Linked DNA regions of Streptantibioticus cattleyicolor NRRL 8057 = DSM 46488. The protein of the gene in region 1 interacts with the protein of each later gene in a pairwise test. Links are inferred from orthologs where the notes say so. Each region holds a gene or a part of one and is shown on either strand. Other genes may lie near its edges.

The links.
Region 2: the proteins of panC (region 1) and SCATT_RS04030 interact in binary tests that used the Escherichia coli proteins (3 or more experiments, as listed by UniProt). The link is inferred for Streptantibioticus cattleyicolor NRRL 8057 = DSM 46488 from one-to-one orthologs.

The regions. Positions count from the first base shown.
Region 1 is NC_017586.1:2,748,233-2,762,395, reverse strand. The notes cover bases 7,370-10,368. They hold panC (pantoate--beta-alanine ligase), read left to right. Parts: upstream 7,370-8,415; coding sequence 8,416-9,321; downstream 9,322-10,368. Other genes in these bases: SCATT_RS12270 (L-aspartate oxidase), read left to right, coding at 9,318-10,368; SCATT_RS12280 (Rossmann-like and DUF2520 domain-containing protein), read left to right, coding at 7,490-8,419. Outside these bases: SCATT_RS12310 (sensor histidine kinase), read left to right, coding at 86-1,279; SCATT_RS12305 (response regulator), read left to right, coding at 1,328-2,020; SCATT_RS12300 (threonine aldolase family protein), read right to left, coding at 2,054-3,190; SCATT_RS12295 (IS982 family transposase), read left to right, coding at 3,972-4,886; SCATT_RS12290 (CGNR zinc finger domain-containing protein), read right to left, coding at 4,948-5,550; SCATT_RS12285 (MFS transporter), read left to right, coding at 5,719-7,203; more of SCATT_RS12270, read left to right, coding at 10,369-11,009; nadC (carboxylating nicotinate-nucleotide diphosphorylase), read left to right, coding at 11,009-12,067; SCATT_RS12260 (type III pantothenate kinase), read left to right, coding at 12,071-12,868; SCATT_RS12255 (hypothetical protein), read left to right, coding at 12,995-13,750; SCATT_RS12250 (hypothetical protein), read left to right, coding at 13,853-14,041; SCATT_RS12245 (BlaI/MecI/CopY family transcriptional regulator), read left to right, coding at 14,087-14,163. UniProt on the Escherichia coli protein: Catalyzes the condensation of pantoate with beta-alanine in an ATP-dependent reaction via a pantoyl-adenylate intermediate.
Region 2 is NC_017586.1:965,374-979,235, forward strand. The notes cover bases 6,630-9,327. They hold SCATT_RS04030 (NUDIX domain-containing protein), read left to right. Parts: upstream 6,630-7,569; coding sequence 7,570-8,085; downstream 8,086-9,327. Other genes in these bases: SCATT_RS04025 (LysR family transcriptional regulator), read right to left, coding at 6,630-7,457; nicT (Nickel transporter NicT), read right to left, coding at 8,128-9,255. Also shown: SCATT_RS03980 (PPOX class F420-dependent oxidoreductase), read left to right, coding at 434-862; SCATT_RS03985 (YnfA family protein), read right to left, coding at 944-1,279; SCATT_RS03990 (class I SAM-dependent methyltransferase), read left to right, coding at 1,352-1,957; SCATT_RS04000 (PadR family transcriptional regulator), read left to right, coding at 2,951-3,496; SCATT_RS04005 (FAD-dependent oxidoreductase), read right to left, coding at 3,569-4,936; SCATT_RS04010 (hypothetical protein), read left to right, coding at 5,095-5,526; SCATT_RS04015 (guanyl-specific ribonuclease), read left to right, coding at 5,733-6,182; 4-oxalocrotonate tautomerase DmpI, read right to left, coding at 6,238-6,420; more of SCATT_RS04025, read right to left, coding at 6,534-6,629; SCATT_RS04040 (FadR/GntR family transcriptional regulator), read right to left, coding at 9,380-10,099; SCATT_RS04045 (gluconokinase), read left to right, coding at 10,215-10,775; SCATT_RS04050 (GntT/GntP/DsdX family permease), read left to right, coding at 10,920-12,320; SCATT_RS04055 (enolase C-terminal domain-like protein), read right to left, coding at 12,358-13,644; SCATT_RS04060 (SDR family NAD(P)-dependent oxidoreductase), read right to left, coding at 13,677-13,862.

The DNA.
Region 1 (14,163 bases):
GTCCACCCTGAGCAGTACGCACGGTGTACGAGATCGCTCTACCGGCTGACCCCGGAACCCGGCCCACCTGCCTACTCTGGGTTACGTGCAGCGTCTCTACGATTTTCTCCGCAGGCACCCGACGATGGTCGACGGCTTCTGGGCCGTGGTCCTGCTCGGACTGTCGGCGCTGACGATCGTGGCGCTGCCCGGTTCGCGCACCCATCGCGCGCTGATCATCCCCGAGGGGATCGCGCTGTGCGTGGTGGTGTGGCTGCGCAGGCGGTGGCCGGAGTGGATGCTGCTGCTGGCGGTGGCGGCCGGCGTCGGCCAGCTGGTGGTCGACGGCGGGGTGAACGCCTCCGACCTGGCCATGCTGGTGATCGTCTACACGGTCGCCTCCACCGGGGCGCGTTGGGCCCGCCGGCTGGCGCTGGTCGCCTCGCTGTGCGCGGCGCCGCTGGCCGAGCTGCGGTGGCCCAGCGCCTACGAGGCCGTCGGCTACCGCGCCGCCTCCGTCGTCTTCCTCACCGTCCCGTTCGTCCTCGCCTGGGTGATCGGCGACAGCCTGCGCACCCGCCGGGCGTACTACGCGCAGCTGGAGGAGCGCGCCGAACGGCTGCAACGCGAACGCGAGGCGCAGGCCAAGGCCGCGGTGGCCGCCGAACGCGCCCGGATCGCCCGCGAACTGCACGACGTGGTCGCCCACAACGTCTCGGTGATGGTCGTCCAGGCCGACGGCGCCGCCTACGTGCTCGACGCCTCCCCGGAGCAGGCCAAGCAGGCGCTGGGCACCATCTCGCAGACCGGGCGGCTGGCGCTGGCCGAGATGCGGCGCCTCCTCGGGCTGCTGCGCGCCTCCGACGACAGCGGCGGCGAGTACGTCCCGCAGCCCGGTGTCGAGCAGCTCGGCGACCTCATCGAGCAGGTCCGCGGCGCCGGGCTGCCGGTGGAGTTCGAGGTGGCCGGCACCCCGCGCCCGCTCTCCAGCGGGGTGGAGCTGACCGCGTACCGCATCGTCCAGGAGGCGCTGACCAACACCCGCAAGCACGGCGGCCCCGGCGCCCAGGCCACCGTCCACCTCACCTACGGCGACGCCGAACTGCGGATGCTGATCGAGGACGACGGCCGCGGCGCCCGCCAGGAGCTGTACGAATCCGGCGGTGCCGACGGGCTCGGGCACGGGCTGATCGGGATGCGCGAGCGGATCGCCATGGTCGGTGGCACCCTGTGCACCGGCCCCCGGCCCGGCGGCGGCTTCCGGATCAGCGCCGCCCTGCCGCTCAAGCCCGCCCGCTAGGACGTCCCGACCCGCCGTCCCCCGCCGCTACCGAAAGGCCCTGACCCCATGGCGATCCGCGTGATGCTCGTCGACGACCAGATGCTGCTGCGCACCGGCTTCCGCATGGTGTTGCAGGCTCAGCCCGACATGGAGGTCGTCGCCGAGGCGGGCGACGGCGCCGAGGCGCTGGACGTGCTGCGCCGCAGCGAGGTCGACGTGGTGCTGATGGACGTCCGGATGCCCAAGCTGGACGGCGTCGAGGCCACCCGGCGGATCTGCGGCGGCGCCGAGCACGCCGCCGGCACCGGCAACCCCAAGGTGCTCATCCTGACCACCTTCGACCTGGACGAGTACGCCTTCGCCGCGCTCAAGGCGGGGGCCAGCGGCTTCATGCTCAAGGACGTGCCGCCGGCCGAACTGCTCGCCGCGATCCGGGCGGTGCACAGCGGGGACGCGGTGGTGGCGCCCTCCACCACCCGGCGGCTGCTCGACCGCTTCGCCCCGCTGCTGCCGCACACCGGCGAGCCGGTCTCCGCCGAACTGGGCCGGCTCACCGAACGCGAACGCGAGGTACTGCTGCTGGTGGCGCAGGGCCTGTCCAACGGCGAGATCGCCCGGCGGCTGGTGCTCTCCGAGGCCACCGTCAAGACCCACGTCGGCCGCATCCTCACCAAGCTGGAGCTGCGCGACCGGGTGCAGGCGGTGGTGCTGGCGTACGAGACCGGGCTGGTGCGCGCGGGCGGCGGCGCGGTGGGCTGACCGGGCCGGCCGCCCTCACCCTCCTCCCCCTCCTCACCCGGCGAGGTCGCGCACCAGCGCCAGGAAGTCCCCGACCGCCTCGCGTACCACCTCCGGCGTCCACCCCAGGTGACCGGGCCCGGAGACCGTCACCTCGGACATGGCGACCCCGGGCGCCGCCCCCGGGGCGGACCAGGTACGGAACAGTGCGGTGCCGGTCCGCTCGGCCTGGCGCACCGCGGCCTCGGTGAGCAGCTCCGCCGGGTACGGCAGCCACACCTGGAACTGGTGGGTGTGCGGGGGGTACGGGTGCACCCGGAACCACGGCTCGCCCGCTTCGGCCAGCGCCGTGTCGAGCGCCCGCGCCACCACCTTGGCGTGCGCCACGTACCCGGGCAGCCTGGGCAGTTCGTCCCGGAGCCCGGCGAGCGCGTCCAGCGCGGCGGGCCACTGCTGGAAGACCTGGCCGCCGTAACGGTGCCGCCACACCACCGCCTCCTCGACGAACGCCGCCGGGCCGGCCAGCGCGGCGCCGGACATCCCGCGCAGCGACTTGTAGAACGACACGTAGACGCTGTCGGCGAGCCCGGCGACCTCCGGCAGCGTCCGCCCGAAGTGCGGGGCGCACTCCCACAGCCGCGCGCCGTCGAAGTGCACCACGGCGTCCCGTTCCCGTGCCGCCTCCACCGTCGCCGTCAACTCCTCCCAGGACGGCAGCGCGAACCCCGCGTCCCGCAGCGGCAGTTCGACCATGAGCGTGCCGAACGGCTCCGGCACCGCCCGCACCTCCTCGGCGGAGGGCAACCGCGGCTCGGTCGTCGGACGCACGGTACGCAGCCGGGTGAGCGCCCGCAGAGCGTCGTCCTCGTGCACCTCGGGGTGGGCCAGCGGGTGGTGGGCGACCACCTCGTTGCCGGTCCGCCCGGCCCAGCAGCGCAGCGCGGCCTGCTGCGCCATCGTCCCGGTCGGGAAGAACGCGGCGGCCTCGGTGCCCAGCAACTCCGCCACCTTCTCCTCGACCTCGGCGACCACCCCGTCCCCGTAGAAGTCGGTGATCCGCCCCGCCGCCTCCCCGGCCCCCTCCGCCAGCCGCGCCAGCCGCTCCCCGATCGTCTCCGGCACCGGCCCCAACACCCGCGCGGCCCCCCGCCACGCCCGCCTCCGCCGCTCCGCCCCGCCCGTGGTCTCCATGCCGCCGATCATGCCCCACCCTTCCCCCGATCGGCCTCCGGGTTTCCCGCCGGCCGCCGTAGGGGCCCGTCCGAGCGCGGGGGTCGCGGGTTCCCGGGCGCGGGGGCGGGGGCGGGTGCCGGGGTGCCGGGGGCCGGTGGTCCCCGCCCGTGCCGGGGTGCGGTGGGCCGTGCCGGCCGTGCCCGTTCGCGTGTTTCGGGTGCGCCGGTCCGGGCCTGGTTGCCCGGGCTTGGGGCTGCGGCGTGCGGAGGTTTCTGCGGGTTCCCGGGTGCCGGGGGCCGGCGATCGCCGCCCGTGTCGGGGTGTGGTGGGCCGTGCCGGCCGTGCCTGTTCGCGTGTTTCGGGTGCGCCGGTCCGGGCCTGGTTGCCCGGGCTTGGGGGCTGCGGTGTTTGGAGGTTGCCGCGGGTTCCCGGGTGCCGGGGGCTGGCGGTCCTCGCCCGTGTCGGGGTGCGATGGGCCGCGCCGACCAGGCCCGCTCGCGCGCTTTCGGCGTGCCCGAACCGTTCCCGCGCGGCTGCCTGCGTCCGGGAGCCCGTGGCGGCCCCCACGCGTCGCTCCGTCCGACCCGGGTCCAAGGCGTGCCCTGGGCCGTAGCCCCGCACCGCGTACGGCGACTCCTCCACGCCGCGCCCGTTCACGGCCCCCGTGAGTGCCCCATCGCGCCGGGGCGCTGCCCTCGCCCGCTCGGGCGCGCCCGACACGCCCGGCCCCGGGCCCCCTAGATGAATGAGTCCAAGGGTTCGCCTGCGGACATGGAGCGAGGGCGTCCATGGTCAGTCTGTGACGAACAACCTGGACACCCTCGCAACGGCACTCTACGCCCGCATCGACGACGAGTTGAAGGCTTCCCCGTGGCTGGCCCCGGTCCGGCCCAAGGTCGGCATCGCGCCTACGCTCAGCGACGCCGAGCTGCTCACGCTCGCGGTGCTGTCGGCGCTGCTGGGCTACACCTCCGAGCGGCGCTGGCTGCGCCGGGTCCGCCGGGACTTCACCCGCCTGTTCCCCTATGTGCCCCAGCAGTCCAGCTACAACAAGCGGCTGCGCGCCGCGTCCGCCCTGCTCACAGGCATGATCCGCATCCTGGCCACGGACACGACGCTGTGGAGCGACGACGTGTGGGTGGTCGACTCCACCCCCGTCGGCTGCGGCTGCTCACGGGAGACCGCGAAGCGCTCGGACCTGGCCGGCTGGGCCCAGTACGGCTACTGCGCGTCGCACTCGCGCTACTTCTGGGGCCTGCGGCTGCACCTGGTGTGCACCCTTTCCGGGCTACCGGTGCTCTTCGCGCTTACGGGCGCGAAGGCCGACGAGCGTGAGACGCTGCGCGACATGCTCGACACCGCGCCCGACGTCGCGGCGAGCCATCCCGGCCAGACGATCATCGGCGACAAGAACTACTACGGCCGCGAGTTCGAGCTCGACCTCGCGGAGCGTCACCTGGTGCTGCTGCGCCCGGCCCGCAGGGGCGAGGCCGAGCGGTCCGGGGCGCACCTGTTCAAGCCGTTGCGCCAGGTGATCGAGTCGATCAACCAGACCTTCAAGGGCCAGTTGGACCTGGAACGACACGGCGGCAAGAGCCCCGCCGGGGTAGTGGTGCGGATCTTGTCGCGCATCCTGGCACTGACCGCGGTGGTCTGGCACAACGACAAGACCGATCAGCCGGTAAAGCGGTCGCTGATCGCGTACGACCACTGAGGGCATGTCCTGACCCGTCCGCCATGTTGATCCACGCCACACAGAGTAACCGAATATTCGACTATTTAACGTGTTCCGTCGTGCTGCTCCGGCGGGCTCGGGCGGCCCGGACGCGGTCGCCGCACCGAGTGGAGCACCAATGCCGGCGGCCGTGGGTGCGCACCAGGAAGCGGTCGCAGGACGGGGCGCCGCAGGCCGCGAGGCGATCAGCGTCCGGCCCGGTGAGCAGGTCTGCCGCGTCGGCCGCCAGGAGCGCGAAGGCGTGGTCCACGGCCTGGGAGGTGGGGTGCGGCTGGACGCGGTGCGCACCCTGTGCCGCATCCCAGGCGAGAGTGGGCACGGCGGGCACGCGGGTCAGCGCCTCGTTCAAGGCGCGTACGGACCGGTCCGGCGGGACGATGCCTTCGACGTGGGCTGCGAACAGGGCGCGTACGTGTTCACGCAGCGTTCGCATGCGCTGCGCGCACACGGCGTGCATCTCCACGTCGGGCTGCGCCAGGTCGTGGTCGGCGAGCCAGCGCACGGCGGAGTCGGGGACGGCCAGCAGGTCGTACCCCTGGTCGCCAGGCAGGGTCGCCACACTGTCCGCGAAGTCCAGGGACAGGTGACGGTCGGCGCCTGGGGCGGGGGGCAGGGCGACATCGACGCGCTCGGTCTCCTTCATGCCCTCATGGTACAGCTTGCGTTTTTCCGTGACGTGCGCTTAGCGTTGGAGTCACGGAAAACGTGAGCAATACCCGTGACCACAGAGAGGGGCGAGGACGGCGCGACCGTCCGCCACCCCCACGCGCCCCGCCACGCACCGAAGCCGACTCAGAGGAACCCCACTGCCATGTCCACGCCCGAGACCCACCTCTACCCCCGCCGCTGGCAGGCGCTGACGTTCATCGTCATCGCCCAGCTCATGACGGCCCTGGACGGCACGATCGTCAACATCGCCCTGCCTACCGCCCAGGCCGACCTGGGCATCAGCGACGCCAACCGGCAGTGGGTGATCACCGCCTACGCGCTCGCCTTCGGGGGCCTACTCCTGCTCGGCGGCAAGATCGCCGACCAGTGGGGCCGCAAGCGCACCTTCCTCACCGGTCTGGCCGGCTTCGCCGTGGTCTCGGCCATTGGCGGCGCCGCCACCGGAGGCCCGGCCCTCTTCATCGCCCGCGCCGGACAGGGCGCTTTCGCCGCGCTCCTGGTCCCCGCCGCCCTCTCCCTGCTGGCCTCGATGTTCACCGAACCGAAGGAGCGCGCCAAGGCGTTCGGCATCTACGGCGCCATCGCCGGCGCGGGCGGCGTCCTCGGCGTCGTCATGGGCGGCCTGCTCACCGAGTACGCCACCTGGCGCTGGACTCTGCTCGTCAACGTGCCCATCGCCGCCGTCGCCTTCATCGGCGGTGCCCGCGTCATCCCCGAGATCAAGGCCGCCGGCCCGCGCACCCGCCTCGACATCCCCGGCGTCGTTCTGTCCACCGCGGGCCTGGCCCTGCTGGTCTACGCCTTCGCCAACGCCGAGCACGCCGGCTGGTCCGCCCCCCTCACCGTCGTGCCCGGCATCGCCGCCGTCGTCCTGCTCGCCGCCTTCGTCCTCGTCCAGACCAAGACCAAGGACCCGCTGCTCCCCCTGCGTATCGTCACCGAACGCAACCGCGCCGGAGCCTTCCTCGTCGCCGGGCTCACCGTGGTCGCCCTCTTCGCCGACTTCCTCTTCCTGACCTACTACTTCCAGACCGTCCTGGGCTACTCCGCCCTCAAGACCGGCCTCGCCTTCGTCCCCATGGGCCTCGGCATGATCATCGGCGCCGTCCAACTCGCTGCCCGCGCCTCGATCCGCTTCCGGCCCCGCACCGTGATGCTCTCCGGCCTGATTACCGCGGCCGCGGGCATGGCCCTGCTCACCCTCATCACCCCGCACACCAACTACCTGGCCATCGTCCTGCCCGGCGTCCTCCTCTTCGGCCTCGGCAGCGGCGCCGCCCTCATGCCCGCCGTCTCCATGGCCACGCACGGCGTCCGCCCCGAGGACGCCGGAGCGGCCTCCGCCCTGGTCAACACCGCCCAGCAGATCGGCGGCGCCGTCGGCATCGCCCTGCTCAACACCCTCGCCGCCTCCGCCACCGCCGGCTACCTCGCCGGACGCACTACCACCCAAGCCGTACAGCTGGACGGCCTGGTCCACGGCTACACCACCGGCTTCTGGTGGTCCGTCGCCGTCCTCCTCCTCGCAGCCCTCCTGGCCGCCGTCCTGGTCAACGCCAAGCCCCCCACCCAGGCAGAAGCCACCGGCGACGGCGGTACCGAATCCGCGCCCGCACTCATGCACTGACCTGAACCGCCTCTGATAGCGACGACACCCCTTGGACTCAATCATCTAGGGCGGCTGCCCCCGACTGGGCATCCGTGGCGGCACCCGCCCGCCCGGCGGTCCGGGGGCAGCGCGCCCGTACTCCGCCCGGGGCGCGCGGGGGTGAGCCCAACCGCCCGCCCGGCGGCACCGGGCAACTCCGGCGTACCGCCCGTCCGCCGCCCGACAGGGGGCGGACGGGCTCACGTAGCATGGGGGGCCAGTGACGTCCGGTACCCCGCGAGGACTGGAACGGAAGGCACCGCCGGTGAACACCCCCCGCCCCACCACGTCCGCCGGGTCACGGCCGGCGCGGCTCGCTGTCGGCGTCGTCGGCGCCGGGCGGGTCGGGCCGGCGCTGGCCGCGGCGTTGCAGTTGGCCGGCCACCGGCCGGTGGCCGCGTCCGGCGTCTCGGACGCCTCCCGGCGCCGGGCCGCCGCGTTGCTGCCCGAGGTGCCGCTGGTCGACCCGGCGCGGGTGCTGGCCATGTCGGACCTGGTGCTGCTGACCGTGCCCGACGACGCGTTGCCGGACCTGGTGCGCGGTCTGGCCGAGACCGGCGCGGTACGCCCCGGGCAGCTCGTGGTGCACACCTCGGGACGCCACGGGGTGGCCGTGCTCGATCCGGCGCGCCGGGCGGGCGGGCTGCCGCTGGCGATCCACCCGGCGATGACGTTCACCGGCACCGCCGTGGACGTACAGCGGCTGGCCGGCTGCCCGTTCGGGGTGACCGCCCCCGAGGAGCTGCGGCTGGCCGCCGAGGCGCTGGTGGTCGAGATGGGCGGCGAGCCGGAGTGGATCCCCGAGGAGGTCCGCCCGCTGTACCACGCGGCGCTGGCGATCGGCTCCAACCACCTGGTCACCCTCGTCGCCCAGGCCCGCGACCTGCTGACCGCGGCCGGCGTGCAGAACCCCGGCCGGATGCTCGGCCCGCTGCTCGGCGCCGCCCTGGACAACGCGCTGCGTTCCGGCGACGACGCGCTGACCGGTCCGGTCGCCCGCGGCGACGCCGGTACCGTGGCCGCGCACATCACCGAGCTGCGCCGGCACGCGCCGCAGACCGTGGCCTCCTACCTGGCCATGGCACGGGCCACCGCCGACCGGGCGCTGGCCAACGGAACACTCAAGGCGGAAGCCGCCGAGGCGCTGCTCGGCGTCCTGGCCGACGGCGGCCCGGCCGACGGAGGTACGGCATGACCCAACTGGTGCGCACCGCGCGGGAACTGGCCGCCGCGGTCCCGTCCCCGAACCCCGCCGGCCGCCCCCGCGTCGCCGTCGTGATGACCATGGGCGCCCTCCACGAGGGCCACGCCACGCTCATCCGTACCGCCCGCGAACGCGTCCCCGACGGCCGCGTCGTGGTCACCGTCTTCGTCAACCCGCTCCAGTTCGGCCCCGGCGAGGACCTCGACCGTTACCCCCGTACCCTCGACGCCGACCTGGAGGTGGCCCGCGCGGCCGGCGCCGACGTGGTCTTCGCGCCCTCCGTCGCCGAGGTCTACCCCGGCGGCGAGCCGCGGGTACGGATCACCGCCGGACCGATGGGCGAGCGGTACGAGGGCGCCTCCCGCCCCGGCCACTTCGACGGCATGCTCACCGTGGTCGCCAAGCTGCTCCACCTGACCCGGCCCGACGTGGCCTTCTTCGGCCAGAAGGACGCCCAGCAGCTCGCCCTGATCCGGCGCATGGCGGCCGACCTGAACTTCGGCGTGGAGATAGCCGCCGTCCCCACCGTCCGCGAACCCGACGGCCTCGCGCTCTCCAGCCGCAACCGCTACCTCACCGCCGCCGAGCGCACCCGGGCCCTCGTCCTCTCCCGCGCCCTGTTCGCCGGCCGCGACGCCGTGCCGCACGGGCCGGCCGCGGTCCGCGCGGCGGCGGCGGACGTGCTCTTCGGCGCCGACGGCGTCGGCCTGGACTACCTGGCGCTGATCGACCCCGCCGACTTCACCGAGGCACCCGACGACCACACCGGCCCCGCCGTCCTCGCGGTCGCCGCCACGGTGGGCACCACCCGACTGATCGACAACATCCCCCTGGAATTCCCGCCGGACGTCGCGCACCGACCACGCCAGGCGGAGCTCGGAGCGGCTCGATGACCGGCATACGACTCAACGCCCCCGCGCCCGGCTGGGCCATCGACGCCGACGTGGTCGTCGTCGGCTCCGGTGTGGCCGGCCTCACCGCCGCGCTGCGGTGCGCCGCCGCCGGGGCCAAGGTCACCGTGGTGACCAAGGCCCGCCTCGACGACGGCTCCACCCGCTGGGCGCAGGGCGGCATAGCGGCGGCCCTGGGCGACGGCGACACCCCCGGCCAGCACCTGGACGACACCCTGGTGGCCGGCGCCGGCCTGTGCGACGAGGACGCGGTACGCCTGCTGGTCACCGAGGGCCCGGACGCCGTACGGCGGCTGATCGGCACCGGCGCCCGCTTCGACACCTCCGCGGCCGGCGAGATCCTCCTCACCCGCGAGGGCGGCCACCATCGCCGCCGTATCGCGCACGCCGGCGGGGACGCCACCGGCGCCGAGATCTCCCGCGCCCTGGTCGCCGCGGTCCGCGCGAGCGACATCGAGACCGTGGAGAACGCCCTCGTCCTCGACCTGCTCACCGACGCCGACGGACACGCGGCCGGGGTCACCCTGCACGTGATGGGGGAGGGGCGGCGCGACGGCGTCGGCGCGGTGCGCGCCCCGGCCGTGGTGCTGGCCACCGGCGGCATGGGCCAGATCTTCTCGGCCACCACCAACCCGCCGGTCTCCACCGGGGACGGGGTGGCGCTCGCGCTGCGCGCCGGGGCCGAGGTCTCCGACCTGGAGTTCGTCCAGTTCCACCCGACCGTGCTGTGGCTCGGCCCGGACGCCGAGGGGCAGCAGCCGCTGGTCTCCGAGGCGGTCCGGGGCGAGGGCGCCCACCTGGTGGACGCCGACGGCACGCGCTTCATGGTGGGCCGCCACGAACTGGCCGAACTGGCCCCGCGCGACATCGTGGCCAAGGGCATCACGCGCCGGATGCAGGAGACCGGCACCGACCACATGTACCTGGACGGCCGGATGTTCGGCGCCCGGATGTGGGCCGAGCGCTTCCCCACCATCCTGGCCGCCTGCCGCGCGCACGGCATCGACCCGGTGACCGAGCCGATCCCAGTGGCCCCGGCGGCCCACTACGCCTCCGGCGGCGTCCGCACCGACCGCCACGGCCGCACCACCGTCCCGGGCCTGTACGCCTGCGGCGAGGTGGCCTGCACCGGGGTGCACGGCGCCAACCGGCTGGCCTCCAACTCCCTGCTGGAAGGGCTGGTGTTCGCCGAGCGGATCGCCGCGGACATCACCTCGCGCACCGTCCGCCCCGGCCCCGCGGTGGCCCCCGCCCCGGCCCGGGACGCGCTGCTGCCGCACGCCGCCCGGTACGAGATCCAGCGGATCATGACCGAGGGCGCGGGTGTGCTGCGCAGCGCGGCCAGCCTCGACCGGGCCGCCGCCGCCCTGGCCGGGCTGCACGACCGGGCCGCCGAGGAGCTGGCCCGGGACGGCAAGACCGCCGAGCCGTGCGTGGAGACCTGGGAGGCGACCAACCTCTGCCTGGTCGCCCGGGTACTGGTGGCCGCCGCGAGCCGCCGCGAGGAGACCCGCGGCTGCCACTGGCGGGAGGACTTCCCCGAGCGCGACGACGACACCTGGCGGCGCCACCTGGTCGTCCGTCTCGGCCCGGAGCGGACGCTGACCGTCACGCCCACCCCGGCCGCCGACTTCCCACCCGTAACCACCCCTTCCAGGGAGCACCGCTGATGAGCAACCCCGACCTCCCCCTGCTCCAGATCGGCCGTCCCGGCCAGAGCCCGGTCACCGCGGGCGGTGGCTGCGCCCACCCGTCGCCCACCACCCTTGACGGAAGCGCTGCGCGCTGCGGTGACTCCTGCGGCTGCGGCGGGGACGACGCGTACGACCTGGACCCGCTGGAGTGCGGCCTCGACCCCGACCTGGCCCAGCTGATCGTCGAGGCCGGGCTCGACCCGGTCCAGGTCGAGGACATCGCCCACCTGGCGATCGAGGAGGACCTGGACCACGGGGTGGACGTCACCACGGTGGCCACCATCCCCGAAGAGGCCGTCTCGGTGGGCGACTTCACCGCCCGCGAGGCCGGCGTGGTGGCCGGGCTGCACATCGCCGAGGCCGTGCTCTCCGTGGTGTGCACCGAGGAGTTCGAGGTGGAGCGGCACGTCGCCGACGGCGACCGGGTCGAGGCCGGCCAGGTGCTGCTGAGCGTCCGCACCCGTACCCGCGACCTGCTCACCGCCGAACGCAGCGCGCTCAACCTGCTGTGCCACCTGTCCGGCATCGCCACCGCCACCCGGGCCTGGGCGGACGCGCTGGCCGGCACCGGGGCGCGGGTGCGCGACACCCGCAAGACCACCCCGGGCCTGCGGGCGCTCCAGAAGTACGCGGTGCGCTGCGGCGGCGGGGTCAACCACCGCATGTCGCTGTCGGACGCGGCGCTGGTCAAGGACAACCACGTGGTGGCGGCCGGCGGGGTGGCCGAGGCGTTCCGCAAGGTCCGCGAGGAGTTCCCGGACCTGGCGATCGAGGTCGAGGTGGACACCCTGCACCAGGTGCGGGAGGTGCTGGACGCGGGGGCCGACCTGATCCTGCTGGACAACTTCACCCCGGCCGAGACCGCCGAGGCGGTGGCGCTGGTGGCCGGGCGCGCGATGCTGGAGTCCTCCGGCCGGCTGACGCTGGACAACGCCCGGGCGTACGCCGAGACCGGCATCGACTACCTGGCGGTGGGCGCCCTGACCCACTCCGCCCGGGTCCTGGACATCGGCCTCGACCTGCGGGCGGGCTGAGCCGTGCTCCTCACCATCGACGTCGGCAACACCCACACCGTCCTCGGGCTCTTCGACGGCGAGGAGATCGTCGAGCACTGGCGGATCTCCACCGACGCGCGGCGCACCGCGGACGAGCTGGCGGTGCTGCTCCAGGGCCTGATGGGGATGCATCCGCTGCTCGGCGACGAGCTGGGGGACGGGATCGACGGGATCTCGATCTGCTCCACCGTCCCCTCCGTCCTCCACGAGCTGCGCGAGGTGACCCGGCGCTACTACGGCGACGTGCCCTCGGTGCTGGTGGAGCCGGGGATCAAGACCGGGGTGCCGATCCTGATGGACAACCCCAAGGAGGTCGGCGCCGACCGCATCATCAACGCGCTGGCCGCCGCCCATCTGTACCGGGGCCCGTGCATCGTGGTCGACTTCGGCACCGCGACCACCTTCGACGCGGTCTCCGCGCGCGGCGAGTACGTGGGCGGCGCCATCGCCCCCGGCATCGAGATCTCGGTGGACGCCCTCGGGGTGCGTGGCGCCCAGCTGCGCAAGATCGAGCTGGCCCGGCCGCGCAGCGTGATCGGCAAGAGCACGGTGGAGGCGATGCAGTCCGGCATCCTGTACGGCTTCGCCGGCCAGGTGGACGGCATCGGCGAGCGGATGGCCCGGGAGCTGGCGGACGACCCGGACGACGTCACGGTGATCGCCACCGGCGGGCTGGCCCCGCTGGTCCTCGGCGAGGCGTCCATCATCGACTACCACGAGCCGTGGCTGACCCTGATCGGGCTGCGCCTGGTGTACGAGCGGAACGTCTCGGTCTCCTGACCCGGCGCCGTCGGCCTCCCCGGCCGGGGAGGCCGGCAGACACACCGCAGCGGCGCAATCCGCCACGTTTGTCCGTTTAGTACGTAAAGTCGGCGCATGCCCACGCCACACGGACCCCGAGGCGGCATGGCGTTCAGCGCGGAGGAGCTGCGAGTGCTCCGCCGCGCGCTCGCCGTGGCCCTGCGTACCGCGCCCGACGACGTGCCCGCCGCCGATGCGCACGAGTACGCGCGGCTGACGGCGGCGGTGGACGAGGCGGTGCGCGAGGGCGACCGGCTGCGCGCCTTCCTCCTGGCCGACCTCGCCCGCTACCGCGACGCCCTGCCCGGCACCGCCGCCGACTACCTGGACCGGCTCGCCGCCGCGCTCGACCACGGCTATCCGCCCGCGCCCGACGACCTCGCCGCGGTCCGCCGGCTGTGCCGGCTGCCGTGCACCCCTGCCGAGTCCTGCCGGCGGGAGGGCGTCCGGCGCCGCTGCGAGGAGCTGGCCGAACGGGCGGTCAGGGACCGGTTCGCCGGCCGTACCCCCGGTCCCCGGGTACGGCTGCTGGCGCTGCCCGGCGGACGCGGGCGCGGCCGGGGTGGCTCGGCCCTGGCGCCGGTGGCGGGGGAGCGCGGTGAGGACGAGCCGGGCCCGGAGCGCCGTCCGTCCCCCGGCGCCGCGCCGCGTCCGGGGCGCCCGGCCCGGCCCGCCCGCGAGGAGCCCTCCGCCCCGGCCCAGCCGTCCGAGCCGGGCCGGCCCGCCGGACCGGCGCGCCCGTCCGCCCCGGAACGCGACCGCAAGGTGCCCACCCCCGCCGAGGTCTTCCCGCCCCGGCGCCGTGAGCCGCCGCCGCAGCAGCGGGTCCGGCCGGTGCCGGGCGGTCGCGCGGTGGTCTGACCGCGGCCGGGGACCCGCCGGGCGACCCTGCGCGGGCGGACCCGGCCGCGCTGGCTACTCTGGTGAGGCCCGTTCGCGCCCGGAGAAGGAGTTGAGCGAACCGTGGACTACGTCTCCGCGCTCTTGCCGCCCATCGTGATGGCGGTGGCCTTCACCGCCCTGGTCGTGACGATCATCAAGAACCAGGGCGGCGCCAACAAGGCCAAGGAGGACGCGCTGGTCGACGCCGCGCTGGCCCGCGCCGAGGGCGCCCAGCAGCAGGGCCCGGCCGGCCCGGCCCGTGACAGCTGAACGAATAAAAGCGGCAAACCAGACATTTGCCACTAGTATTCAGGTGTGCCCCGGCCATTGGGAGATCTCGAAGACGCGGTCATGACCAGGGTGTGGCAGTGGAACCGCCCGGTCACCGTCCG
Region 2 (13,862 bases), 1.8 Mb from region 1 along the record:
CGAGGCCCGCTGTCCCGGCACCGGCCCGCGGCCCGCCTGGGCTGCCGCCTTGCGCTCCGCGCCCGTCGCGCGGCCCGCTGTCCCGTGGATGCCGCCGCCTCGCTTCCGCTTGCCCCGATCCCGCCGCTTCTCCGGCCCCCGCTTCCGGGCAGCACCCGTCACCGTCACAACTGCCGCGCCGCCGGCTCCCGCCTCCGCCTCGGCTCCTCCGGCTCCCCTCCCTGCCAACCCCGGCTTCAGCCTGCTCCGCCCGTACCTCGCTCGCCTCCGCCCCCTCCCGCACCCCATCCCCCGGCCACGCCCAGGGCTCAGCCCCCGGGGTCCGCGCCCGCACCGACCCCGACCGGCGCCGTACTCCGCGCGGGGCACTCCGGCGGAGGCTCGGTGGGCGTTCCCGGGGGCGTGAACGGGGGGTGGCGCGCACCATGGGGGCATGGCAGAGACGATGACCGACGCGCAATGGCGAGCTTTCGTCACGGAGGGCACCAGGACCGGGAAGGTGTCGACCGTGCGGGCGGACGGTGGACCGCATGTCGCCCCGGTGTGGTTCCTGCTCGACGGGGACGACGTGGTCTTCACGACCGACAAGCGGTCGGTGAAGGGGCGGAACCTGGCGCGGGACGGGCGGGTGGCGTTGTGCGTGGACGACGACCGTCCGCCGTACGCCTTCGCGGTGCTGCACGGGCGGGCGGTGCTCAGTGAGGATCCGGGGGAGCTGCGGGCGTGGGCCACCCGGATCGCCGCCCGCTACATGGGTGAGGAGAAGGCGGTGGAGTACGGGGAACGCAACGGTGTGCCGGGCGAGGTCCTGGTGCGGGTGCGGGTCGACAAGGTGACGGCGGTCGGTGGCGTGGCGGTTTGACGGGCCGGCCGGTCCTCACCGGCATCCGGTGGTCGTCCGACGCACGGCGCTTTGTCGACACGTCGATGGACGGCCCGGGGGTCAGCCGTTGCGGGGGGCGTACATGATGACGGCGACGCCGGCCAGGCAGATCAGGGCGCCCGCGATGTCGTACCGGTCGGGGCGGAAGCCGTCGGCGAGGACGCCCCAGAGCAGCGAGCCGGCGACGAAGACACCGCCGTAGGCGGCGAGGATGCGGCCGAAGGAGGCGTCGGGTTGGAGGGTGGCGACGAAGCCGTAGACACCGAGGGCGACCACCCCGGCGGCGGCCCAGGGCCAGCCGCGGTGTTCGCGGACCGCCTGCCAGATCAGCCAGGCGCCGCCGATCTCGCAGAGCGCGGCGAGGACGAACAGGGCGGCGGAGCGAAGGGTGATCATGCGACCATGATGCCCGCCGCGGGGCCGGCCCGGTCGTGCGGTCCGCGATCAGCGCAGGAAGGGGAGCCGCGAGTGAGGAACGACGATCCGGCGAGCGTCCGCGAGTTCTTCGCCGCCCGGGCGGACACCTGGGACACCAAGTATCCGGACGACACCCCGGCGTACGAGGCGGCCGTGGCCGAACTCGGGCTGCGGGCCGGGGAGTCGGCGCTCGACGCGGGGTGCGGCACGGGGCGGGCGCTGCCGGCGTTGCGGGCGGCGGTCGGAGCCTCGGGGCGGGTGATCGGGGCGGATCTGACCCCGGAGATGTTGCGGGTGGCGGCCAGGGCGGGGCGGGACCGGGCGGCGTTGCTGGTGGAGGCGGAGGCGGGGCGGCTGCCGTTGCGGGCGCGTTCGGTGGACGCCGTCTTCGCCGCCGGGCTGGTCCATCACCTGCCGGATCCGGCGGCCGGGTTGCGGGAGTTCGCGCGCGTGGCCCGGCCGGGGGCGCGGCTGGCCCTGTTCCATCCGCTGGGCCGGGCCGCGCTCGCCGCGCGGCGCGGTTACACGCTCACGCCGGACGACGTGCGGGACGAGCCCAATCTCCGTCCACTGCTGACCGGTTCGGGGTGGGAATTGAGCGTCTTCGACGACGGAGACGACCGTTACCTGGCGCTCGCGGTGCGGACCGCGGACTGAACGGACCGCGCGGACTGAACGGACCGCGCGGCGCCGTCCTCCGCCGCGTCAGCGATGGCGTGCACGAACGCCTCGGGGTTGTCGAACATCATGCAGTGTCCGGCCTCCGGAACGGTCTCCACCACCACGCCGGCCGCGCGGAGTCCGGTGGCGCCGGTGAGCGGTCCGCTCAGGGCGCCTTGGAGGTAGCGTCGCGGGATCTCCAGGTCGAGCAGGAGCCGGCGCATGGTGGGGTCGGTGGCACGGACCAGGTGGACCGCGGAACGGTGCAGCGCCACCGGGTCGGCGAGGCGCATCGTGGCCCGCCACCGCGGCCCGACGCCGGTCAGCACCGCGTCGAGTCCGGGGCCGCGGACGAACTCCTCCTCGCTCCACCGCGCGATGCCGGAGCTGCCGGGGCGCGGCGGGGTGCCGACGAGCCGGTCGAGGTTGGCCTCGGCCAGGACGAGCCGGCCCACCAGTGCGGGGTGGCGTGCCGCGAGCACGATGGCCACCGCGCCGCCCATGCTGTGGGCCACCAGTTCGGCGTTCCCGGCGCCGGCCGTGACCAGTGCGGCGGCCAGCGCGTCGGCGTGTTCCTCCAGGGTGTAGCCGAAGTCCCGGGGCCGGTCGCTGATCCCGAAGCCGGGCAGGTCGACGAAGACGACCGGCGGCCGGAGAGTGCCGGGTGGGCGGCGATGTGCGCGAAGTAGGGGGCGGACGCGGCCCCGAGTCCGTGGACGTAGACCCGGGCGGGCCCCTCCCCCGGCGCCTCGGTCCAGCGGATCCGGTCGCCCTGCTCGGTGAACGGCGTGTCGTACACGGTTCCTCCCCTTCCACCGGCGCCGGTTCCCGGTACGCGGCTCACGGACGTGAACGCGGGCAGGCCGGCGTCCGCGCCGAGCGATCCGCGCGTCCGGCGGGAAACCCACGCCTCGAAGACCCCTCGAATATACCTCGTCATCGATGTACCAACGTAGCGATGCATCAAAGCGATGCGACACAATGACCGGCGTGCTGGAGCTCGCGATTCTCGGATTCCTCTACGACGCCTCACTCCACGGGTACGACCTGCGGCGCCGTATCACGGCGCTGACCGGGCACGTCCGTCCGATCTCGGAGGGCACGCTGTATCCGGCGATCAAGCGGCTGGAGAAGGCGGGGCTGCTCCGGCGGGAGACGCAGCCGGGCGCCGCCGCGGCGCCCCGGCACATGCTGACGCTGACTCCGGCCGGACGCGCCGAACTACGGCACCGGCTCGCCGAACCCGTCGAGCAGGACATCACCGACGAGAACCGCTGGTTCGTCGTCCTGGCCTTCCTGCGCCACCTCGACGACGCCGCCGCGCAGGCGGCCGTGCTCCGCCGCCGGCTGGCCTTCCTGGAGCAGCCCAGCAGTTACTTCTACGAGGGCGGCCGGCCGCAGAACGCGGAGGAGTTCGACGACCCGTTCCGGCGCGGGGTGCTCGTCATCGCCCGCGCCACCTCGCAGACCGAACTGCGGTGGCTGCGCTCGACCATCGAGGAACTGGACGCCCAGGCCCCGCCCACGACCCCCTGACCCACGGCCCGTTCACGCGGGCCTCGGCCTCGTCCACGCAAGCCACGCCCCCCTCACGGCACGCCCCGCCCGCTACCGCACCGCCCCCGCCGCCTTCCGCGCCGCCACCAGCACCGGGTCCCACACCGGCGAGAACGGCGGGGCGTACCCCAGGTCCAGCGCCGTCATCTGCTCGACCGTCATGCCCGCCGTCAGCGCCACCGCGGCGACGTCGACCCGCTTGGCCGCGCCCTCGCGGCCCACGATCTGGACGCCGAGCAGCCTGCCGCTGCCGCGTTCGGCGAGCATCTTGACGGTCATCGGCGCCGCGCCCGGGTAGTAGCCGGCCCGGCTGGTGGATTCCACGACCGCGGTGACGTACCGCAGTCCGGCCGCCCGGGCCTGCGACTCCTTCAGCCCGGAGCGGGCGATCTCCACGTCGCAGACCTTGCTGACCGCGGTGCCCACCACCCCGGGGAACGTGGCGTAGTCGCCGCCGATGTTGGCCCCGATGACCAGGCCGTGCTTGTTGGCGTGGGTGCCGAGGGCGATGTGCTGGAGAGCGCCGGAGACGAGGTTGAGCACCTCGACGCAGTCGCCGCCGGCCCAGATCCCCTCGTGGCCGCGGACGCGTTGGGCACGGTCGGTGAGCAGGCCCCCCGCGTCGCCCAGCGGAAGTCCGGCGGCGCGGGCGAGTTCGGTGTCGGGACGGACGCCGAGGCCCAGGACGACGAGGTCGGCGGGGCGTTCGCCGGTGTCGGTGGCCACCGCGCGGACGCGTCCGTCGGGACCGGTGAGCACGGCGCGGGCCTCGGCGCCGGTGACCACCTCGATGCCCATGCCCTCCATGGCCTTGCGCACCAGCAGCCCCATGTCCGGGTCGAGGGTGGACATCGGCTGCTCGCCCCGGTCGAGGAGGGTCACCGACAGCCCCCGGCGGAGCATCGCCTCGGCCATCTCGACGCCGATGTAGCCGCCGCCGACCACCACCGCGCGGCGCACCCCGTCCCGTTCCAGGCCGCGCAGCACCGCCTCGCCGTCGCCCAGGGTCTGCACCCCGTACACGCCGGGCGCGTCGATGCCGGAGACCGGCGGGCGCACCGGCACCGCGCCGGTGGCGATGACGAGCTGGTCGAAGCGGTGCCACGCCTCGCCGCCGCCGTCCGCGTCCCGGGTGCGTACCCGGCGGCCGGCCACGTCGATCTCCGTGACCTCGGTGCCCAGCCGCAGGTCGATGCCACGGGACCGGTGTTCCTGCGCGGTACGGGCGACGAGGGCGTCGGCGCCGGAGACCTGGCCGCTGATCCAGTAGGGGATGCCGCAGGCGGAGTAGGAGGTGTGCCGGCCGCGTTCGAAGACCACGATCTCCAGGTCGTCCGGCCCTCTGCGGCGGCGTGCCTGGGAGGCGGCCGACATCCCTGTCGCGTCCGCCCCGATCACCACGAGTCGTTCCGCCGCCATCGGCCGTCTCCCCTCGTCCCGCCGCGAGGCGGTCGTCCGCCACCGCGCGCCCCTGTCGTACGCCTTCCGCCGCCACCCTGCCGCAACCGGGGCGCCGCGCGCGACGTGACAACCGGTGACACGCCTTCACGGCATCGGTACCGACGTCAGGAGCAACCGTGTTCCGTACCGTTCTCCGCACCTGCGCCGCGGTCGCCGCGGCCGGGGCGCTCGCGTGCGCCGCGCCGGCCGCCACCGCCGCGCCCCGGGCCGGGCAGGGCTCGCCGCAGTACACCGCCGCCGAGGTCCACCGGTTCCTTACCGGCTTCTACGGGCAGCACGGCCCCAGCGCGTACCGGCGGATCCATCAGGTGACCCCGGAGCTGCGGCGCCGGGCCGCCGGGACGACCGGGTACGACCTGCTGCTGTGCGCGCAGAACACGCCGCGCGGCATCGGTGTCGGCGAGGTCACCACCGCGGCGTCGGCGGGGCAGGGCTGGGCGACGGTGACCACGCGGTGGTCGGGTGGCGCGCGCCGTTCCTTCACCGCGTACGTGGGGCTGGACCGGCGGCAGCCGCTGCGGCTGAGCGGGATCGACTGCCGGCCGTGACGCCCGCGCCGAGCCGTCCGCCCCGCGTCCCCCGCCCGGCGGACGGCCCGGGCGCCCCCTACATCCTCGCCGCGAACGCCCCGACTCGCCCGCATACACCGGGACTTCACACATCCGCCAACCCGTGCGCTTGTCAGGTAAACGTCAAGTGAAGCCTCGTCGCAAGCCCTTCTGCCATCCGGTGCGCCGCCTTCACACTGACGGACATGCGACTGAATCTACGCGCGTGGCGCTCCCGTGGTCCGGCGGTGCTCCTCGCCGGGGCGATCGCCCTCGGCCCCGCCACCGTGCTGGCCGCCACGGCTCAGGCAGCCACCCCCACGACAGCCTCCTCCGCCGCCCTGCGCCCGGCGGTGACCGTCCACCCCGCCTCCGTCGGCAGCGTCTGCCAGTCGGCGCTGCCCAGCCAGGCGGACGACACCCTCGACCTGATCGCCCAGGGCGGACCGTTCCCGTACGCCAAGGACGGCGAGGTCTTCTACAACAACGAGGACGTGCTCCCCAGCGAGCCGACCGGCTACTACCACGCCTACACGGTGAAGACCCCCGGCGTGAGCACGCGCGGCGCCCGCCGGATCGTCACCGCCGACGACGGCACGGACTACTACACCGCCGACCACTACTCGACGTTCCAGGTGATCGACTTCAGCTGCTGAGCCCGTCTCGGCCCGCCGCGGCGGGGTGCCCCGCCGGGCACCCCGCCGTCGCCGTTCACCGGTCGGCGACGAGCTTGCCGGCCACGCCCCAGCTCTCGGCCGGGGTCTCCTGGAACCACACGTAGACGGTCTCGGCCGGGATCTGGTACGCGTCCACGAAGGCGTCGGTGATCCGGCGGACCAGGTCGCGCTTGAGCTCGACGGTGCGCGGACCCTGCTGGATGGTGACGTTCGGCATGGTGTCCTCCCAACTCCCCGGCGGCTCCCGGCGGTTCCGGGCCGCTCACCGGCATGACCCAAGTCCATCGCGGCCGGCCCGGACGGCCAAGGCGCATCCGGCTCTCGCAGCGATCAGCCGAGGTGATCGCCGAGGGCGGCCAGGGCACCCCCGGCGCGGACGTCGGCGCACGCGGCCAGCAGCTCCCGGGTCCCCGGGGCCGGATCGGCGCGGTGCACCGCGAGCGCCGTGGTGATGGTGAGCCCGGGCGGGCCGAACGGTACGAAGGCCACCCGGGAGACCCGCAGCCGGGCGGCGTGGGCGGCGTAGACCACCGTCCACATCGGGGTGCCGGCGCCGATCGCGGCGAGGGTGTCCTCCAGCGTGCTGGCCGGCGGGCCGGGGATCGGCTCGAACCCGGCCTCCCGGCAGGCGGTGAGCACCAGGTCGACCAGCGGCGGGTTGTTGCGGCGCGGCGTCAACCGCAGCGGCAGCGCGGCCAGTTCGGCGAGGGACACCCGCGCGCGGCCGGCCACCGGGTGCCCGGCCGGCACCACGGCCACCAGCGGCTCCTGCCAGACCGGCACCACGCGCAGCCGCGGGTCCTCGTCCTGCTCACCGCGGACGAAGGCGGCGTCGAGGCGGCCGGTGGCGACCTGTTCGAGCCGGTCTCGGGTGGGCGGATGGACCAGCTCCACCCCGGTGTCCGGGGCGTGCCGGGAGAGCGCGTCCAGCACGGCGTCGAGGTGGCCGCCCATGCCCGTGCTGGTGCCGACGCGCAGCGTACGGCCCGGCCCGGCGGCCTGGCGGGTGACGACGGCGCGGGCCCGTTCGGCGGCGGCCAGTACGGCGCGGGCCTCGGGGAGCAGCCGTTCGCCGGCCGGGGTGAGGCGCACATGACGCGGTGAACGGTCGAAGAGGTCGACGCCCAGCTCCCGTTCCAGCCGCCGTATCACCTGGCTGACCGCGGGCTGGCCGATGTGCAGCCGCTCGGCGGCCCGGCCGAAGTGGAGTTCTTCGGCGACGGCGGTGAAGTACGCGAACTGGCGCAGTTCCACGGGGGTTTCCTCGGCCTTCCTGCGGTACGGGCACGGTGCCCTGGCACGGTACGCGGCGGCCGGACGCCATGGTGGTGCGGGGCGGTCGGCGCGGGTCTGCTTGGATGGCGCCATGGCTGCCCAAGGACGCTCGGCGGACGAGCTGCTGGACATCGTGGACGAACACGACCGCGTCATCGGCCAGGCGCCGCGCGGTGAGGCGTACGCCCGACGGCTGCGCCACCGCTCGGTGTTCGTGCTGGCCCGGGACCCCGAGGGCCGGATCTTCGTGCACCGGCGCACCGCGGAGAAACTGGTCTTCCCCTCGCGTTACGACATGTTCGTCGGCGGGGTGGTCGGCGCCGGCGAGGGGTACGACGAGGCGGCGCTGCGCGAGGCCGAGGAGGAACTGGGCGTCACCGGGCTCCCGCGGCCCGTCCCGGTGCTGTCGTTCCTGTACGAGTCCTCGGAGCACTCCTGGTGGTCGCGGGTGTACGAGGTGGAGTGCGCGCTGCCGGTGCGTCCGCAGGTGGAGGAGGTCGCCTGGCACGCCTTCCTCACCGAGGAGGAGCTGGCGGGCAGGCTGGACGAGTGGCCGTGGGTGCCGGACGGGCTGGAGGCGTACCGGCGGCTGCGGGAGCTGCGCTGAGGCCGACGCGAACGTGTGACGCCACGCCGGCCCCGGTGACGGTCAGCCGGCGGACTCCTCCGCGGCGCGCAGCCCGTGGTCCCACTTCTCCTCGATGCGGGCGAACTTCCACACCGCGAGCGCCACGATCCAGGTGACGGCGAAGAGTCCGACGATCCAGAAGCCGACGGTGTTGAGGTCGACGCCGGAGACCGCGTCCCAGAATCCGCCGGTGAGCGAGAGCTTGTCGGCGAGGATGCCGAGGAGTTCGATGCCGCCGATGATCAGGGCCACCGCGATCGACAGCCCGGTGATGGTGAGGTTGTAGTAGACCTTGCGCACCGGCTTGGAGAACGCCCAGCCGTAGGCGAAGTTCATGAACGAGCCGTCGATGGTGTCCAGCAGCGACATGCCCGCGGCGAAGAGCACCGGCAGGCACAGGATGGCGTACCAGGGCAGGCCGGAGGCGACCGATCCGGCGGCCAGCACCAGCAGGCTGATCTCGGTGACGGTGTCGAAGCCGAGGCCGAACAGGATGCCGAGCGGGTACATCTGCCAGGGCTTGCGGATGGCGCGGGTGGCCCGGCCGAGGACGCGGTTGAGCAGGCCGCGGCTGTTGAGCTGCTCCTCCAGGGCGGCCTCGTCGTACTCGCCGCGCCGCATGTCGCGGAAGACCTTGAGCAGGTTGCCGAGGATGACGAGGTTGATGGCGGCGATCAGGACGAGGAAGCAGCCGGAGACCAGGGTGCCGATGAGGCCGCCGACCTGGTGGAGCCGGGAGTTGTCGTCGGACAGCCCGGTGCCGACCGCCTTGACCCCGAGGGCCAGCAGGAAGGTGAGGCCGAAGACCACCGAGGAGTGGCCCAGGGAGAACCAGAAGCCGACCGACAGCGGTCGCTTGCCGTCGCTCATCAGCTTGCGGGTGGTGTTGTCGATGGCCGCGATGTGGTCGGCGTCGAAGGCGTGCCGCATCCCGAGGGTGTAGGCGGTCAGCCCGGTGCCGAAGCCGAACGCCCCGCCGGACAGGCGGTAGTGCCCGGGGACGACCAGCAGCCCGAGGATGCCGAAGCCGACCACGTGCAGCAGTGCGATGAAGGCGCCCATGCCGCCGAGGCGTCCCCACTCGGCGCGCGTCAGGGAGCGGCGTTTCCGGTCGGCGGCCGGCGTGCTCGGTGCTTCGGTCACAGCCACGGGCGGGCTCCCCCTGGGTCGTACGGGCAGTTGTTCGTAATTGCACTTTACTCGCAACAGCGAGCCGCCCGCACCCCCGCGTACTCCGCCGATCGCCCAGGTCACGGCGGTGGCGCCGGTTGCGTCAGGGGGCCAGGACGTCCAGCTCGCGCAGGGCGCCCACGCAGATCTCGCGCATCAGCCGCTCGGCCCCGCCGGCGTCCCGGGCCCGTACGGCCTCGGCCACCCGGACGTGCAGGGTGACCGCCTCGGGGTCGGGGGCGCTGAACATCACGTGGTGCTCGGTGCGGCCGGTGAGCACCTCGGCGACCACGTCACCGAGGCGGGCGAACATCTCGTTCCCCGACGCGGCGAGCATCAGGCGGTGGAACGCCACGTCGTGCACGAGGTATTCGGCGAGGTCGGCGGCGCGGGCGGCGGCGGCCATCTCGGCGGCGAGCACGGTGAGCCGGGCGCACTGCTCGGGCGCGGCGGCACCGGCGGCGAGCCCGGCGGCCACCGGCTCGACGGCGGTGCGCAGCATGGTCAGCGAACGCAGCTGCCGCGGCCGGTCGGCGCCGGCCAGCCGCCAGCGGATGACGGCCGGGTCGAAGACGTTCCACTCCTCGGTGCGCCGCACCCGTACCCCGACCCGGCGGCGGCTCTCCACCAGGTGCATCGCCTCCAGCACCCGGACCGCCTCGCGGACGACGGTGCGCGAGACGCCGTAGTGGCGCTCCAACTCGTCGATCCGCAGGATGGCGCCCGGAGGGTACTCGCCGGAGGCGATGGCGGGGCCGAGTTCCGCCAGCACACGGGCGTGGAGGCCGCCGGAGGGGGCAGCTGGGTCTTCGGGCACGGGCATGGACGACAGCCTATGCGCAGGGCATGTCGTATGACTTTTATGTCACAAGCTCTTGAATAAGTAGTACCTATGACGTTTATTGAGTGCGTCGTTCGGACGAGGAGGTACCAACGCCATGACCGCGGAAGATCCGCAGCCCGAATCCGGTTCCCCGGCCGCCTCCGGCCCCCGGCCGCGCTCCACCGCCCCGGTGGTCGTGGTGATGGGGGTCTCCGGTTCGGGGAAGTCCACGGTGGGCGGGCTGCTGGCGGAGCGGCTCGGCGTGCCGTACGCCGAGGCGGACGACTTCCACCCGCCGGCCAACATCGCCAAGATGTCGGCCGGTCACCCGCTGGACGACGCCGACCGGGCGCCGTGGCTCAACTCCATCGCGGAGTGGATCGCCCGGCACAACGGTGACGGCGGCGTGGTCACCTGCTCGGCGCTGAAGCGGCGCTACCGGGACCGGCTGCGCGAGGCCGCGCCCGGGCTGTTCTTCCTCCACCTCGACGGCTCGGCCGAGCTGATAGCGGCCCGCCTCCAGGCGCGGATGGAGCACTTCATGCCGCCGGAGCTGCTGCGTTCGCAGTTGGACGCGCTGGAGCCGCTGGAGCCGGACGAGGCCGGGGCCGTCATCCCGATCGACGGCGGCCCGCGGGAGACCACCGACCGGGCGCTGGCCGCCCTGCCGCGCTGACCCCGGCCCGCCACCACCCGTCCACCCGTCCGCCTCGTCCGCCCGGCGGCCCCGGCACCGGCGCCGGCCCGGCCGCCGGAGCGGACGTGACCGCACCCGTCCCGGTGCGTCCTCACCCACCCCCCTCACCCACGGAGTTGTGACATGCCCGCACTCAGCGTCGAGCTGCTGGCCGCCGCCCCGGCACCACCACCGATCACCCACGCCGGTGATCTCCAGCTGGGCATCGCCGCGCTGGTCGGGATCGCCGTCATCGTGCTGCTGATCACCCGCTGGAAGATGCACGCCTTCCTGGCGCTGACGATCGGCTCCGGGGTGCTCGGCGTCGTCGCGGGTGCCCCGCTGGCGGCCACCATCACCAGCTTCACCACCGGGCTGGGCTCCACGGTGGCCGGGGTGGGCGTGCTCATCGCGCTCGGCGCGATCCTGGGCAAGCTGCTCGCCGACTCCGGGGGCGCCGACCAGATCGTGGACACCATCCTGGCCCGCGCCGGGGAGCGCCGACTGCCGTGGGCGATGACGCTGATCGCGGCGCTCATCGGGCTGCCGCTCTTCTTCGAGGTCGGCATCGTGCTGCTGATCCCGGTGGTGCTGCTGGCGGCCCGGCGCGGCAACCAGTCGCTGATGCGGATCGGAGTGCCGGCGCTGGCCGGGCTGTCGGTGATGCACGGCCTCGTCCCGCCGCACCCGGGGCCGCTGGCGGCGGTGGCCGCGATCCACGCCAACCTGGGGACCACGCTCGCGCTGGGGGTGCTGGTGGCGATCCCGACGGTGATCATCGCCGGTCCGCTCTACGGGCGGATCGCGGACCGGTGGGTCAAGGTGACCCCGCCGGACCGGATGACCCCGGCGCGTGCCTCCGACGACCTCCAGCGGCGTCCGGGGTTCGCGGCCACCGTCGCCACGGTGCTGCTGCCGGTGGTGATGATGCTCGCCAAGGCGCTGGTGGACGTCCTGGTCAAGGATGAACACAGCACCGTCTACCGGGTCTTCGACGTGATCGGCACGCCGGTGGTGGCGCTGCTGGCGGCGGTGGTCGTCGCGATGTTCACGCTGGGCCGGCCGGCCGGCTTCGGCAAGGAGCGGATCTCCTCGACGGTGGAGGCGGCGCTGGGGCCGATCGCCGGGATCGTGCTGATCGTGGGCGCGGGCGGCGGCTTCAAGCAGGTGCTGGTGGACGCAGGGGTAGGCCGGATGATCCTGGGCTGGTCGCACGGGTGGCACATCTCGCCGCTGCTGCTGGCGTGGCTGATCGCGGTGCTGATCCGGGTGGCCACCGGTTCGGCGACGGTGGCCACCATCTCGGCGGCCGGACTGGTGGCCCCGCTGGCGGCCGACATGAGCACCACGCACAGCGCGCTGCTGGTGCTGGCGGTGGGCACCGGCTCGCTCTTCTTCTCGCACGTCAACGACGCCGGGTTCTGGCTGGTCCAGGAGTACTTCGGGATGTCGGTCCCGCAGACCCTGAAGTCCTGGTCGGTGATGGAGACGGTGATCTCGGTGGTGGGCCTGGTGTTCATCATGGGGCTGTCGCTGGTGCTGTGAGGCGGACGGTGACCGCGGTGGGTGCCGCCCGCCGCGGTCACCAGCGCGGCAGGTCCGGTACGGCCCAGCCGGGGTCCGCGGCCCGCATCGCGGCGGCGTCGTCCCGGTCGCGCAGGGTGCCGTCGTCGGCGAGCCACCGCCGGTGCAGGGCGGCGAGAGCGGCGCGGTCGAGGTCGACGCCGAGCCCGGGGGCGTCGCCGACGGTGAGCGCTCCGCCGGTGAAGACGTGGCGTTCGGTGACGACGTCCTCGGTGAGCCACGGGTAGTGCGTGTCGCAGGAGTGGTCCAGGCCGGGCAGGGTCGCGGCGACGTGGGTCGTCGCGGCCAGGCTGATGCCCAGGTGGGTGTTGGAGTGCATGGACACCCCGACGCCGTGGGTGCGGCAGATCGCGGCCAGGTGCTGGGTGTTGCGCAGGCCGCCCCAGTAGTGGTGGTCGCACAGGACGATCGCCACCGCCCGGCGGGCGAACGCCTCGGGGATCTCGGCGAACGTGGTGACGCACATGTTGGTGGCCAGCGGCACCTCGGTGGCCGCGGCCACCCGCGCCATCCGTTCCGTGGTGTCCGTCGGGTCCTCCAGGTACTCCAGGACCCCGGCCAGCTCCCGGGCCACCCGCAGCGACGTCTCCACCGACCAGGCGCCGTTGGGGTCCAGCCGCAGCGGGCTGCCGGGGAACGCCTCGGCGAGCGCGCGGACCGCGGCGACCTCCCGGTCGGGCGGGAGGACGCCGCCCTTGAGCTTGAACGAGGTGAAGCCGTGGTCGCGGACGAACCGGCGGGCCTGGGCGACGATCCCGGCCGGGTCGAGGGCGGCACCCCAGTCGTCCACCGGGCCGCCGCCGGGGTGCCCGGCCCACCGGTGGAACAGGTAGGCGCTGTAGTCGACGGTGTCGCGGACCTTGCCGCCGAGCAGCGCGTGCACCGGCAGCCCCACCGTGCGGCCCAGCGCGTCGAGCAGGGCCACCTCGAAGGCGGAGACCACCGACAGGCGCAGCTTGCCGGCCGTGCGCACGCCGCGCAGTCCGCCGCCGCCCGCCCCGTCCGCCGCCCCGCCGCACACCCGCTCGGCGAGCCCGGCGAGCCCGTTCACCTCGGTGACCGGCCGCCCGCGCAGCGTCCGGGCCAGCGGTCGCGCCGCCGCCAGATACCCGCGGTCCCCGTACGTCTCCCCCAGGCCGCTCACCCCGTCCTCGGTCACCACCTCCACCACCAGCCGTGGTGTGTACGGCTGGTGGACCCCCTGGACGTTGAGGAGCGGCGCGTCGGCGACGAGCACCGGCGTCAGCCGTACCTCGGCGATGGTCACACCCCGCGGTGCCCGCACGGGATCCCGCCTCTCGGGTCGGTGGTGGACGGTCACATGTGCGTGCCGCCGTCGATGCGGATCTCGGTGCCGGTGATGAAGGCGCCGTCGTCGGAGGCGAGCATGGCGACCACGCCGGCCACGGTCTGCGGCGGGGCGAAGCCGTCGCCGATCGCCGGGGCGAGTTTGGCCAGCAGGGACCAGTCGGCGTCGGCGGGGAGTTTGGGGTCGGCGGTCAT